2 regions of the Janthinobacterium glycogeni genome follow, and region 2 is predicted to be linked to the other one. Evidence: predicted binding sites of a transcription regulator. Region 2 holds the regulator's gene; the other holds the start of a gene.

Evidence for each region. Region 2 encodes sigma-54, which starts transcription at its own class of promoters, with help from an activator protein. Its sites were predicted from a motif close to TGGCANGNAANCTGCTTT; they were not measured.
Region 1: adh (aldehyde dehydrogenase) is a predicted target of sigma-54. The motif match lies at 2,379-2,396, and genes of this name have one in related genera.

What each region holds. Positions count from the first base shown of each region.
Region 1 is NZ_JBNYXP010000024.1:9,302-13,513, reverse strand. Features, by position in the region: gene ACQ4W4_RS27350 (TonB-dependent receptor family protein) at 1-985, opposite strand, end outside; gene ACQ4W4_RS27345 (beta-propeller fold lactonase family protein) at 1,189-2,145, shown strand; gene adh (aldehyde dehydrogenase) at 2,482-4,002, shown strand; gene ACQ4W4_RS27335 (DUF779 domain-containing protein) at 4,058-4,212, shown strand, end outside.
Region 2 is NZ_JBNYXP010000008.1:136,881-141,092, reverse strand. Features, by position in the region: gene ACQ4W4_RS19485 (3-hydroxyisobutyryl-CoA hydrolase) at 1-405, opposite strand, end outside; gene hpf (ribosome hibernation-promoting factor, HPF/YfiA family) at 534-896, opposite strand; gene ACQ4W4_RS19475 (RNA polymerase factor sigma-54) at 966-2,444, opposite strand; gene lptB (LPS export ABC transporter ATP-binding protein) at 2,449-3,204, opposite strand; gene lptA (lipopolysaccharide transport periplasmic protein LptA) at 3,204-3,785, opposite strand; gene lptC (LPS export ABC transporter periplasmic protein LptC) at 3,811-4,212, opposite strand, start outside.

The sequences.
Region 1 (4,212 bases), on a different contig from region 2:
CCTGATACTGGATCACGTCGCGGTTGCCGCCATACACCATCACATGCAGGCGGTCATCGCCGAACGACTGTTCGTAGGTGGCGCCGATCTGCTGGTGGTCGATGCTCTTGCGCGTGTTGTAGCGCTCGGCCAGGGTGCGTTTCGGGTTTTGCGTATCCGTCGTGTCGATTTCGCCGGCGCGCGGGTTGGCGGCAAACGTGGGCCAGGTGACGCCCAGCGGATCTTGCGTGTTGCCCTGGTGCAGGCTGTTGGCGACGATGGTCAGCTTGCTGTCCGCATTCGGCTTGACGGTGATCTTGCCGAATGCCTGTTCGCGCGTGGCGGCGCTGTGGTCGCGGAAACCGTCCGTGCGAAAGCGCGAGCCGTCGAGTACGTAGCCGATGCCGCCTGCCTGGCCTTGCGCCGAGAGATCGACCTTGCTGGTGCCGTAGCTGCCGCCCGTCACATTCAGTTCGACGGACGGGGGATTTTGCCCCTCCTTGGAAAACAGCTGGATCACGCCGCCCGAGTGGTTGCCGTAGATGGCGGAAAATGGCCCGCGCAGCACTTCGATGCGCTCGGCCGTATCGAGGTTGAAGGTGGCGGCCTGGCCCTGGCCGTCCGGCATGCTGGCGGGAATGCCATCGCTGATCAGCTTGACGCCGCGCACGCCGAAGGCCGAGCGGGCGCCGAAGCCGCGCGACGATATTTGCAAGTCTTGCGCGTAGTTCTGGCGGTTTTGCACGACCAGGCCCGGCACGGCGGCCAGCGCCTCCGACGCGTTGACGCGGATTTGGCCCTCCTGGATGCGGGCGCTGTCGACGACATCGATCGAGGCCGGTACTTCCTGGCTCGGGTGGGCGATGCGGCTGCCGCTGACGACCACTGTATCCATCAGTTGTGCGCCCGGATCTGCGGCCTCGGCGGCAAAGACGTGGGGGGCCAGGGTGGCGCTGCCGGCGACAAACAAGCTGGCGATGGTGTTCAGGCGGAAACGATGCTGCATGCGGATTCTCCAATGTGAATAAAAGCCTGCTTGGTCGCGTGCGCGGCGCAGGTCTGCGTAGGTGTATCAAGCAATATGCCTGCCATGTCTCCATTGGTGGGCTGAAATTATACGCGTGTCCGTGGCACGGCGTTTGCATACAGCAATTGTCAGAGGCGCCGCTACCGCGCGCTTTTCCTGTGTTTTTCATTGAAAAGGTGATTATGCCCAACTTCTTCTCGCGCTTGCGCCAGGTGTGCTGGCTGCTGCCCGCGCTTGCCAGTACTGCCCTCCAGGCCGCTCCGTTTGCCTATGTCCCCAATGAAAAATCGGGCACCGTGAGCGTGATCGACACGGCGACTGACCAGGTGGTGCGCCAGATCGCGGCAGGCAAGCGTCCGCGCGGCATCGCCGCCGATCCCGCCGGACGACAGTTGTTTGTCACGGACGCGGCCAGCAGCGCCTTGCTGCTGATCGACAACGCGGGCGGCGCGCCCGTGCGCACGGTGGCGCTGGGCAAGTCGCCCGAAGGCGTCAGCGCCTCGCAAGACGGTAGTCACGTGGCCGTGGCCGTCGAGGAAAACAATAGCGTGGCCTTGCTCGATGGCCACACGGGCACCTTGCTCGCCGATATCAAGGTGCAAGGGCGCAACCCGGAACATGCCATCTTCAGCCCGGATGGACGCTGGCTGCTGGTCAGCGCGGAAGAGGCCGAGCAAGTTGATGTCATCGACGTGGCGCAACGCCGCCAGGTGGCGTCCGTCGCTGTGGGCTTGCGGCCGCGCGGCATCGGTTTCAGTCCCGACTCGGGCCTTGCCTATGTGGCATGCGAACTGGTCAATGCCGTCTATGTCATTGACATGGCCGCGCGCAAGGCGATTGCCACCATTCCAGCAGGCAAGAATGCGAATGGCATCGTGGTCCATCCCGGCGGCAAGCACGTATATGTCTCGAACGGCATCGACGGCACGGTGATGGTGATCGACACGGCCAGCAACCAGGTCACGGCGACCATTCCCGTCGGCAAGCGCCCGTGGAACATGGCCATCACGCCGGACGGCGCCAAGCTGTACGTGGCCAATGGCCGCTCGAACAGCGTTTCCGTCATCGATACGGCCAGCGCGCGCAAGGTGGCCGATATTGCCGTCGGTGAATTGCCATGGGGCGTGGTGATTCGGTAGCGGTACAGGAACAGGTGTTCCAGTCTGGTACACCTGTTCCATTGTGCAGCGGCGCAGGCGAGATGCCGCAGGGCTGGCCCGGATTGGAACAGGATGCCTTTACCTTGTTCACAACGCACACAGGCCCGCCCCCGCAGCTCTAGCCCGGGCATGCGCCGAAAAGCGCACCGGTATTGACGCCACGCCCTTGCAACAGGGGTAAAACCGGCTAAGTTTGTAGGGGGATGGCGAGCTGGCACGGCATTTGCGGAAGACTCCGTGTACTCACCCCATCTGTACCAGGACGTTTGATTTTAATTAAGTAATTCCATTCTAATTAACCCGATAGAGGACGACATGAATCTCGCAGACATCAGCAAACTGGGCGTAGCCAATCCCTTCAAACAACGCTATGACAATTACATCGGCGGCAAATTCGTTGCACCCGTAAAAGGTGAATACTTTCCTAACATCACGCCGATCACCGGCCTGCCGTTTTGCGAAATCGCCCGTTCCACGACGGAAGACGTTGAGCTGGCGCTGGACGCCGCGCATGCCGCCAAGGAGGCCTGGGGCAAGACGTCGCCTGCCGAGCGGGCCAATATCCTGAACCGCATCGCCGACCGCATCGAACAGAACCTGAGCCTGATCGCCACGGCGGAAACCATCGACAACGGCAAGCCGATCCGCGAAACGATGAACGCCGACATTCCGTTGGCCATTGACCATTTCCGTTACTTTGCCGGCTGCATCCGCGCGCAGGAAGGTTCCGTTGCGCAAATCGACGCGGAAACCTATGCCTACCACTACCATGAGCCGCTGGGCGTCGTGGGCCAGATCATCCCGTGGAATTTCCCGATCCTGATGGCCGTGTGGAAACTGGCGCCAGCCCTGGCCGCCGGCAATTGCGTCGTCCTGAAACCGGCCGAGCAAACCCCCGCTTCCATCATGGTGTTGATCGAGCTGATCGGCGACCTGCTGCCGCCTGGCGTGCTGAACATCATCAACGGTTTTGGCCTGGAAGCGGGCAAGCCGCTGGCCTCGAGCAAGCGCATCGCCAAGATCGCCTTTACGGGCGAAACGGGCACGGGCCGTTTGATCATGGGCTATGCCGCGCAAAACCTGATTCCCGTCACCCTGGAGCTGGGCGGCAAGTCGCCGAACATCTTCTTTGAAGACGTGATGGATGCGGACGACGAGTATTTCGACAAGTGCCTGGAAGGCTTTGCGATGTTCGCGCTGAACCAGGGCGAAGTGTGCACCTGCCCATCGCGCGTGCTGATCCAGGAATCGATCTACGAGAAATTCATCGCACGGGCCTTGAAGCGCGTGGCCGCCATCAAGCAGGGCAATCCGCTCGATGCTTCCACCATGATCGGTGCGCAGGCGTCGCAGGAGCAGCTGGAAAAAATTCTGTCCTACCTCGACATCGGCCGCCAGGAAGGCGCCGAAGTGCTGGCCGGCGGCGAGCGCCACACGCAGGCGGGCGACCTGGAAGGCGGCTATTACGTGCGTCCGACCGTGTTCAAGGGCAACAACAAGATGCGCATCTTCCAGGAAGAAATTTTCGGACCGGTCGTGTCCGTGACCACCTTCAAGGATGAGGCCGACGCGCTGGCGATCGCCAACGATACCTTGTACGGCCTCGGTGCCGGCCTGTGGACGCGCGACGGTTCGCGCGCCTTCCGCATGGGCCGCGCCATCCAGGCGGGTCGCGTGTGGACCAATTGCTACCACCTGTATCCAGCCCACGCCGCGTTCGGCGGCTACAAGCAATCGGGTATCGGCCGCGAAAACCACAAGATGATGCTCGACCACTACCAGCAAACGAAGAACTTGCTGGTGAGCTATAGCCCGAAAGCGCTGGGCTTCTTCTAAACCGGCAACAGGCGCCGCGCCCGTAGTCCAGGCGCGGCGCGCAGAAAGGGATGCCATGAGTGCAGCAATTGCCAGGGTGGTCGCCACCGATGCGGCGCTGGAAATGATGGACAAGTTGCGCCAGCGTCACGGCCCGCTGATGTTTTTCCAGTCGGGCGGCTGCTGCGACGGCAGTGCGCCCATGTGCTATGCGCTGGGCGAGTTCGATGT
Region 2 (4,212 bases):
GCCCGTGACGATGCGCAGGCGGTTGCCGGGCCCCGCTTGCGCCACGCCCATGCCGCCGCCCATCACCACGCCATCCATCACAGCGATATACGGTTTCGGATAAAAATGGATCAAATGATTTAAAGCGTATTCTTCCGTAAAGAAATCTTCCAGCAGCGCGCTGCCCCCTTGCGGCGTGGCCAGGCCCGCATCGTAAAAGAAACGGATGTCGCCGCCGGCGCACAGGCCTTTCTCGCTGCTGGAGCGAATGATGACGGCGTCCACCTGCGGATCATCGCGCCAGGCCAGCAAGGCCGCGCTCAGGGCGCGCACCATCTCCAGCGACAGGGAATTCAAGGCTTTTGGACGGTCGAGCACGATGTGGCCCGTGCGGTGGCGGATGGAAATCTGGACGAGGTCGCTCATGGCAGGCAGGAAAGAAGTGAAAGTGCAAACATTCTAGCGCCTGCGCGGGGCACATTGCGTTTCGCTGGACGCAAAAAAGGGCGCAATGTGCGCCCTTAGTTGATCACAACTGCTGGAAGCGGGTGGCCTTAGACGGCGACGACGGCGTCTTCCTCGGAGTTGTCTGGCAGATGCTTGATCGCCTCTTTACCGTGCCCTTGCACTTTGGTTTTGTATTTCATCACTTGCCTATCGAGCTTGTCGATCAGGGTATCGATCGCGGCGTACAGGTCGTGCGCCAGGCTTTCCACATAGACGGTCTTGCCGCTCAAACGCAGGTTGACTTCGGCCTTTTGACGTTTTTCTTTCTCTTTGAGGTTATCCACGGTCAGAATCACGGCGATATCGATGACTTGATCGAAATGACGTTTCACGCGCTCCAGCTTCGTTTGTACGTATTCACGGATGGCTGGTGTCACTTCGAGATGATGTCCGCTGATGGTGAGATTCATACACACTCCTAAAGATGATCGGGTTCGTGCGGTCCATCGACTCCGGCCCGCAGAGGAACCGAAAAAAACTTACAAACACTTACGCAGGCTCACTGGCGGAATTTTTAACGCTTCCCGGTATTTGGCAACAGTACGTCGCGCAATCACCATGCCTTGTTCCCCCAGCATGTCCGCAATCTTACTGTCGGATAAAGGATTTTTAGGGTCTTCTGCTCCTGTCAGTTGCACGATCAATGCCCGTATCGCCGTCGATGACGCTTCGCCCCCCGCTTCGGTGGCGACGTGGCTACCAAAGAAATATTTCAACTCGAACATGCCGTGCGGGGTCAGCATGTACTTTTGAGTTGTTACCCGCGAGATAGTACTCTCGTGTAAACCCAGTGTATCAGCTATTTCACGGAGCACAAGGGGGCGCATGGCAACGGCCCCATGCGAGAAAAAGTTCTTTTGTCTTTCTACTATCGCCTGCGCCACACGCAGGATCGTGTCGAAGCGCTGGCGCATATTCTTGATCAGCCACTTGGCTTCCTGCAACTGTGCGCCCATGGCGCCTTCGCCCTTGCCCTGCTTGAGCAGGTTGGCGTACATGGCGTTCACGCGCAGGCGCGGCATGACGTCGTTGTTCAGGGTCACTTGCCAGCCATTGCGCGCGCGCTTGACGACGACGTCGGGCACCACGTAATCGGACACGTCCGAGGCGAACACGGCGCCCGGATGCGGATTGCACTGGCGAATCACCGTCTGCGCTTCGCGCAAGTCTTCATCGTCGCAGTCGAGGGCTTTTTTCAGCTTGTTGAAATCGCGCTGGGCAAACCAGGCCAGGTGCTTTTCCACGATGACGAGGGCCATGCGCCGCGTCACCATGGCGATGTGCGGCAAGCGCTTGATTTGCAGGGCCAGGCATTCGGATGCATTGCGCGCGCCCACGCCGGGCGGATCGAAACTTTGCAGCAGCGACAAGGCCGTGCGCATCTCGTCGGCATCGATTTCCAGCTCTTCCGGCAGGCGCGCCAGAATGTCGTCGAGCGACTCTTCCAGATAGCCATTATCATCGAGCGCGTCGATGATCAGCTCGACCAGCGCGCGGTCGCGCAATTCAAGCACCGTCACGCGCATCTGCTCCATCAGGTGTTCGCGCAGGGTGCAGTGATGGGCCTCCAGTTGCGGGCGGGAATCTTCGTCGTCGGGCGCCTTGCCCCGGCTCGCTTCGCTCCAGTCGCTGTCGCCGCCATCGGCGGCGGCCGGGCCCTCGCCCGCCTCGCCGTCAAAGGTTTCCACTTCGGCCGGCGCCGCGGGCGCCTCCTGGCCAGGCGGCTGGGGCGGCGCTTCGGCCGGCGCCGCCGTGGAGCTCAAAGCCCCGTCGGACAGCAGGCGCAGCGAACGGTCGAGCGGATCGTCTAGGCGCTCGAGCAAGGGATTGTCCGTCAGCAGTTGCTCGAGTTCCTGGTGCAATTCCAGCGTAGACAATTGCAACAGGCGTATCGATTGCTGCAACTGCGGCGTCAGTGCCAGGTGCTGCGAAGTGCGCAGCTGCAATGATTGTTTCATTGGCTTACATGCGGAAGTGTTCGCCCAGATAGACCCGGCGTACCGACTCGTTCGCGATGATGTCGTCGGGGCGTCCCGACGCCAGTACCGAGCCCTGGTTGATGATGTAGGCACGATCGCAAATACCCAGCGTCTCGCGCACATTATGATCGGTGATCAGCACGCCGATATTGCGCTCCTTCAAGAAGCGCACGATGCGCTGGATCTCGATCACGGCGATCGGATCGACGCCGGCAAACGGTTCGTCGAGCAGCACGAAACGGGGATCGGTGGCCAGGGCACGGGCGATTTCCACGCGGCGGCGCTCGCCGCCCGACAGGGACAGCGCCTGATTCTCGCGCAACTTTTCAATCTGCAAGTCGGCCAGCAGTTTATCCAGGCGTTCCTCGATCTCGGCCTTCTTCAAAGGACGGCCTTCGACGGTCTGGATTTCCAGTACGGCGCGGATATTGTCTTCCACCGTCAGCTTGCGGAACACGGACGCCTCCTGCGGCAGATACGACAGGCCCATCTGCGCGCGGCGGTGGATCGGCAGGCTGGAAATGTCCACGCCGCTGATGTCGATGCTGCCGCCGTCCGACGGCACCAGCCCGACGATCATGTAGAACGAGGTGGTCTTGCCGGCGCCGTTCGGGCCCAGCAGCCCCACCACTTCGCCGCATTCGACTTGCAGCGAGACATCATGCACGACTTGCCGCTTGCCATAGGTTTTTTGCAGTCCGCGAACGATCAGGGTGCTGCCGCAACGGGTATTGTCCATTATTTCGTTCCTGGCGCAGGCGTGGCCGGGGCTTTCTCCGCCGCGGGCGCCTTGGTCTTCGGCTGGATCACCATGCGCACGCTGCCGCCATCGGAGGTGCTGGTGCCGCTGTCGGAATTTTCCATCTTGAATACTTCCTTGCGGCTGTCATACGAGATGAAGGCGCCATTGGCCACGTCGGTCACTTTCGTGCCTTCCAGGCGCGTCAGCTTGGCTTTGGAAAACAGTTTCACCACTTCCGTCTTGTTGTCGTATTCAACACGCTCCGCTTCGCCTTCGACCCACAGGTCGCCGGCGCCATCGCGCTTCTGGCGGAAGGTGGCCAGCTTGCCGGGATCGGCCCAGAAGGTGATGAACTGGTAGCCTTGCGGGTCTTCCGTGATCAGGGCCCGGCCCGCCTTCATGGTCAGCGTGCCCTTGACCAGCACGACGTCGCCCGTCAGGGTACGAATCTGCTTGACGTCATCGACGTGACCGCTACGCGCCGTGATGACGGCTTCCTTCTCGGAATCGGCCTTCTCGGCATGCGCCACGCCCATGAGGGCCAGAGAAAATACGCTCAACAGCAAGATGTTCTTCATAGTATGGTTTCCTTGTTTCATTCTGTCATTTTGCCGCCGCGGCCGGGCGCGGTTTCGGCGGGAGGACCATGCGCAGCGCATTCTGCACTTCCACCACGCCAGTGGCGTTATTGGCCTTCATGCCGATACCATTGATGCGCGAGGCGCCCGTCAGGATATTGACAGGCACGTCCGTTTCCATTCGTTCTTCGTCCGGAAACACCGTCAGCGCTTCCGTCCTGACCGTCAGGTTCTGTGCCTTCGGACTGGCCACGCGGTCGATCACGACCTTGCGGTGCAGTTGCAGCCGGGTATTGTCCTGGTCGATATGCGCCAGTTCCGCATTCATGTTCAACGGCGGCATGCCGGGCGTAAGCTTGCGCACGAAGGGCTGGTCGATATCGGACGAATCGTCGGCCGGATAATGCGTGAGCTTGTTGCCCGATAC